DNA from 2 places in the Lysinibacillus sp. FSL K6-0102 genome. Region 1 is predicted to be linked to the other one. Evidence: riboswitches for the same ligand, from Rfam matches in the RefSeq annotation. Region 1 holds a riboswitch; the other holds the start of a gene.
What was found. Region 1 has a riboswitch for FMN ahead of ribE (riboflavin synthase). Riboswitches for the same ligand answer to the same signal wherever they lie in the genome.
Positions count from the first base shown of each region.

Region 1 (3,218 bases):
AGGTACATTCGTTGACAATGACACATTGGCAATGCCTTTTGCTGATTCATTACAAACATAGTCATAGTGTGTTGTAGAGCCACGAATAACAGTACCTAAACCAATAATAGCATCATATTTCTTCGTTTCTGCCAGTTGTTTCGCTATAAAAGGAACTTCAAAAGCTCCTGGCACCCATGCAACATCAATAGATGCAGAATCAACCCCATGACGAGTTAAACCATCCATTGCCCCATCCAATAATTTGCTAGTAATAAACTCATTAAAACGACCCACTACTACTGCAATTTTCAAATCCGTTCCAATTAATTGTGCTTCAAATGTTTTACCCATTGTTCCTTCTCCTTTTTACATAGAAATTTTAGTTTTATTAGTGGATAATTGTTTACGATAAGCAACCAATGCTTCTATCGAGATCATTTTTAAGCCATGATGTGCAGCGTAATTTGTTAGTTCTTCAAACCGAAGCATGTGCCCATCATCACCCATAATTTCGCAAATAACACCTGCAGGTACGCTATGACAAAGCTTCGCTAGATCAATAGTGGCCTCCGTGTGCCCTCTCCGTTCCAGCACTCCTTGCTCTTTCGCAATCAACGGAAAAATATGGCCTGGTCGACGAAAATCAGTTGGCTTAGCTTGCTTTTCTATCATTCTTTGTATCGTTAGCGCACGCTCAAAGGCGCTAATCCCTGTCGTTGTTTCTACATGATCAATACTTACCGTAAATGCGGTTTGATGGTTATCTGTATTGTGCTGAACCATTGGATATAAATCTAGCTTTTGTGCAAGCTGCTGCGAAATCGGCGTACAAATTAAACCTCTACCATTGGTTGCCATAAAGTTGATTGTTGCTGGTGTGATGAATTCAGCGAGTGCCAGAAGATCTCCTTCATTTTCTCGATCTTCATCATCAACCACCACAATCATATTGCCCTGCTTTAAATCCTCTATGGCTTCTTCAATTGAATGTAGCACGATGATCAACTCCTATTCTGTGATTTAAAAACCATGTTGTGCTAAATAATCTCTTGTAATAGCTAGCGTTGTTTGCCCCTTTTTTAATTGCCCTATAATGTATTTTCCAACTAAATCGGTTTCGATATTAACGATTGCTCCAACCCTCTTCATACCTAAAACGGTTTCTTTGTAAGTATGAGGAATAAGTGAAATTGTGACACTATTGGCTTCAACATGAAAAAGGGTTAAGCTTGTGCCATCAATTGTTATGGAACCCTTTGGAATACAAAAGTTGGTTAGCTCCTCTGACATTTCGATATCAATATATACGGCGTTTGCTACTGGACGTTTGCGCAAAATTTTGCCGACTCCATCAACATGACCAGCAACAAAATGGCCACCAAATCGCCCATTAGCAGGCATGGCACGCTCCAAATTAACAGAATCACCTATTGCCAGCTGCTGTAGATTTGTTGCTTTGACTGTTTCAGGCATAACATCCATCGTAAGCTGCTGTTGTGTGAAATTTGTCACCGTTAAACAAACTCCATTGACCGCTATACTGTCACCAAGCTTGACATCCTCCGTTATCTTGGCTGATTGAACCGTAATTTTCATACTGTCCCGATCGCTTTGCAAGGCTTTTATGATACCAATATCCTCTACAAGTCCTGTAAACATTCCATCACCTACTCTACTTTATTAGCACTTCTATCCTTAACTTTTAAAGTTGATCCACCTGTTTTTGTGCCTTATCCTTCTCCCTTCTCTCGTTAGCAATAAAAAATAAAAACCCCTTTACATCAAAGGGGTTTTGGGAGTATAAGACATCAACAAATAAGCCTAGTTGAAAACAATTTTTTCATAGACCGTCATCTCATTCGTTCTTCTCCCATCCAGACTATCACTGTCGGTTTTGGATTTGCACCAAATCAGCTTGCGCTCACGGACTTTGAATTGCTTCATCACCGCCGATTGGGAATTTCACCCTACCCCGAAGAACATCTTCTATTCGATTGTAGCTAAATAAAAAAACTTCCCACAAGATGATTGGGAAGTTTTGTAATAAATGCATAGTCAAATAAACCTTCTAAATTAGTATCAATTTAAAAAGTTCGCATTTTTACCCTTCTCCCATCCAGACTGTAACTGTCGGTTTTGGATTTGCACCAAATCAGCTTGCGCTCACGGACTTTGAATTGCTTCATCACCGCCGATCGGGAATTTCACCCTACCCCGAAGAATATTTTTATTTAGCTAATCTTACGATAACACTATTTTATTATATTATCCATCCTTCTTTTTAAATTTTTTTCGAAGCATAAATTTTAAACAGTTCTGACTCGACTTGAAAAATGTAAAAGATATTATTAAAATGATGACATTTAACCTGTTTATGGAACTTCTTAATCAAAAAAACGTTCCTTTACAAGTGACTATTCAGTCTAGCAGTTTGGAGGTCATTTACTTGACATTTTTTAAAAATATACCTTTTAAACAAGCTATTTTCTATGCCCTATTAGCACTCTGTTGTGGGGTTTCGATCGTTTTCGTACATCATAACGAACAATTTTATGATCGACCGATAGCGGAAATAACGCAAGTGGATGTAACAGCATCAGAACCCATGACAGATATGTATGAAAATGAGGATTTTTTGTTTACACAGGAGATTATGGCCATTATCAAAAATGGTCAGCATAAGGGGCAATCCATTCATTTGACGAATGACTATTCTTCGTCTGGTGCTTTTGATCAAGAATACCATGTAGGCAATGAAATCTTTGTCACGCTAGATGATCGCAAAACACAATCTGTTTTAACAGGAACCATTCTCGATTTAAAACGAGATCAAACCATGGTAATGATTGCATGGATTTTTATTTTTGCCCTACTTATTGTAGGTAAAAGACAAGGCTTATTTTCTATCATTAGTTTGAGTGTCAATGCTGTGATTTTATCATTCGCATTAGATCTTTATGTGAAGCATGGGGGCGTAAGCCTGTTATTAGTCAGCGGCATTTGCGCCCTGCTATTTACGATTATTTCGCTACTACTTATTAGTGGATTGCATACAAAAACATATGTAGCCATCGTGTCCACACTTTTAGGCACTGTTATAGCGCTTATCATAAGCTCTATTGTAATGTGGTTGACAGGTGAAAATGGTCTTCGTTATGAAGAAATGCAATTTTTAACACGTCCCTATCGTACTGTCTTTATGGCAGGTTTATTTATTGGCTCACTTGGGGCAGTAA
Region 1 covers NZ_JBBOPH010000001.1:1,663,645-1,666,862, reverse strand. Annotated here, with positions in the region: gene ribH (6,7-dimethyl-8-ribityllumazine synthase) at 1-333, opposite strand, end outside; gene ribB (3,4-dihydroxy-2-butanone-4-phosphate synthase) at 349-978, opposite strand; gene ribE (riboflavin synthase) at 1,003-1,641, opposite strand; FMN riboswitch at 1,841-1,966, opposite strand; FMN riboswitch at 2,083-2,208, opposite strand; gene NYE73_RS08225 (YibE/F family protein) at 2,429-3,218, shown strand, end outside.

Region 2 (3,218 bases), 360 kb from region 1:
AAGAAGCGATACAACAACCTATAGAGAATGAAGAAGCACAACAAGAAAGTAAATCTTTAATACAAGATGAACGACCATCACGATTTAAGTTCCGAAAAATGCCGATTTTTACGAGTGTAGCAGCAGTTTTCGTGATAACGGTACTCGTTGGCTTCATGTTCATGAATAATGACGCTAGCCAAAAAGATCTAGCTAGTACGCCAGAAACGGCTAATTACTCTACGTTACAGGAAGATCGTTCTGCTAAAGAGGCAGCTACCCAGGATGAGGCACTTCAATCCAGTATTGTATCGGAGCATGAGCGTATGCTATCTTTACGGTCGTCTGTCTATGAGGAAGATGTGAAAGATGCTGTCGTTTTCCGTATTGGTTTGGCAGGACGCGATGCAGAAAGTGTTCCAATGACATATGTGATACCAAATGAGCGTGTAGCAACTGATTTTGGAACAGAAAAGCCTTCTACCCTACAGATGTATGAAAAATATGCTCCTCAAATAGATGAAGAAGCCAAAGGGTTTACGGATTATCATCCTTTTAAAGGTGAACTGAAGGAGAAGGAAGACAAGCTTGTCCACGTATTACCAAAGGACAATGACTATGATGTTGCATCAGCTACCGTTAATGAGTACAAAGGGACTTTAGAGGATACCTTCTCGGATTCTGAATATACGGAAGTTGAGATTCAAAATGAAGATGGCACACCTTATGAGTTTTCTCAGGAGGGTGAGCCAAGTCAAGCCATGTCATTAACAAACGCCAAGCATTTTAATTATTATTTATACCAAGATGGTAGTGGGGCAGAATACCTGTCACCAGATTTCCGTCAAACATTTGCTAATGTTACAGAGGCACTTACACTAATGAAAAACAAAAATGATGATGTTTATGTAACAGTGGTTCCTGAAAATGTAACATATACCGTGAAAGAGGAAGCAGAAGGTGTAGTCGTAACATTCGATATTCCCTTAGATTTAGCATCGATGGAGCCAATTCGCGCTACCCAATTGATTGAAGCTATGATGTTAACTGCTGCTAGCTTTGACCAACAATTACGCTTGGATAATGTGGTCCAAGAAAGCTGGGAAGGATTCGATTTAAAAACGTATTTGCCCAAGCCTGTGGGGCCAAATAAACAATATATGCCTTAGTCAAAATCAAAAATGGAGCATTCCTGTAACATGGAATGCTCCATTTTTACAATACTTACAAATCTAATCGGAATTTTTTAAGCAGAACTATTTACTTTTTCTTAATAATTAATTATAGTAAGGTTGTAGTATAAAATAATATGATTCATCTTCGGGGCAGGGTGAAAATCCCGACCGGCGGTAATAGAGTGGTGAACCGTTAATGTTTCCATTAACTCGAATGGTTTATGCTTCGCTCTTCAGCCCGCGACCTGTGCAAATTTATTTGCATGGCTGACTTGGTGTAATTCCGAGGCCGACAGTTAAAGTCTGGATGGGAGAAGATGGAGGTACGATCGTCATTCATTGTTATGAAATAAACTATGACCGAGCGCTTTTTTTGTATGGCTTTTTAAACAGTGCTCAAAAATAGTTTAAATTGACGCTTATTCGTCATGCCTTTCTCCCTTGTGCTCTTTATGCATAAGGGTTTTTTCGTGCTAACAATTGAAAGATCGTCACCTTTCTTCTTGCGAGATTGAATCAGCAAAGAGGAGAGAGTTTTCTATGAAGAAAAATGTTAAACTTCAATCGTTTATTACGATTGGCATGCTGAGCAGTATTTCGTTTTTATTAATGCTTTTTAATTTCCCAATTCCACCATTCCCAGCATTCTTGGAAGTCGACTTTAGTGATATGCCTGCATTAATAGCAGCCATCACAATGGGGCCTGTAGCTGGTATTTTAGTAGAATTATTTAAAAATGTATTGGATTGGATTTTCTCTGGAACGCCAACAGGTGTGCCAGTAGGTCATATTGCCAACTTTGCAACAGGTATTTTATTTATTTTGCCTGTAAGCCTTATTTTTAATCGCTTTAAAACAATTGCTGGTCTTGTTGGAGGTTTAGCGACAGGAACAGTCGTAATGGCAGTAGGGATGAGTATTTTAAACTACGCAGTATTTTTACCGATGTACACATACTTCTTAGGAATGGAACCTGTTGTAGGTGACTCACTTTATAAAATGATTATCGCTGGGATTTTACCATTTAACATTGTGAAAGGTATTTTATTAACGGCTATTATGGCGTTTTTATTTACAACTATGCGCAAGTGGATCGACCGCCAGCGTTCTATCTATATAACAAAATAATTTTTACTAACCTCGGGTGAACATACCTGAGGTTTTTTGTTGGAAGGAATGATGGATAGGGAAAGGTGTGAAGAATAGAAAGGCAAAACTAACGGATAAATATAGAAAAAAGTAATGGGGTAAAAAAGCTAACTAGTACTTTATAATTATAATCTAGTCGAAAGCTATATTTTCATGTAAAATAGAGAAGAGTTTAGAATGTTTGAGGAGTTTGAAGAGATGAGTGGAAAAAAAGGACAATGGTCTAGTAAATTAGGTTTTATTTTAGCGTCAGCTGGTGCGGCGATCGGACTAGGGGCAATTTGGAAACTTCCCTATGTAACAGGACAAAGTGGTGGAGGAGCATTTTTCCTTATCTTTGTGTTATTTACCTTGTTAATAGGACTACCGATGTTATTGTCCGAGTATGTTTTAGGACGTGGTACACAATCCGAGGCTGTAACAGCGTATAAAAAAATTGCTCCAACTAAGCCAGGATGGGCCTGGATTGGTCGAATGGGCGTGCTAGGCTGTTTTTTATTATTAACTTTTTATAGCGTTGTTGGAGGTTGGATCTTTATTTATAGCGGGCTAGGTGTAGCTGGCGCGGTAATTGATCCAGCAGTAGATCCTGCTGAATTATTTGGAAAAATTATAGGCACGCCTTGGATTACGCTAGTTGGTCTAGTGTTGTTTACATTAGCCAACGTACTTGTGATTTCATTAGGTGTACAAAATGGGATTGAAAAGGCCAATAAATGGATGATGCCGTTACTTTTCATAATGTTTATTGTCCTTGTTGTGCGTGCAGTTACATTAGATGGGGCAATGGAAGGGGTAAAATTCTTCTTATGGCCTGATTTCTCGAATATTACAGGTAAGGCATTATTAGAAGCCTTAGGGCAATCGTTCTTTGGGTTAGCAGTAGGTTTTTCTTGTCTAGTTACATATAGCTCT
Region 2 covers NZ_JBBOPH010000001.1:1,302,473-1,305,690, forward strand. Annotated here, with positions in the region: gene NYE73_RS06140 (RNA polymerase subunit sigma) at 1-1,148, shown strand, start outside; FMN riboswitch at 1,292-1,477, shown strand; gene NYE73_RS06145 (ECF transporter S component) at 1,695-2,282, shown strand; gene NYE73_RS06150 (sodium-dependent transporter) at 2,502-3,218, shown strand, end outside.
Region 2: another riboswitch for FMN. It lies ahead of NYE73_RS06145 (ECF transporter S component); the one in region 1 lies ahead of ribE (riboflavin synthase).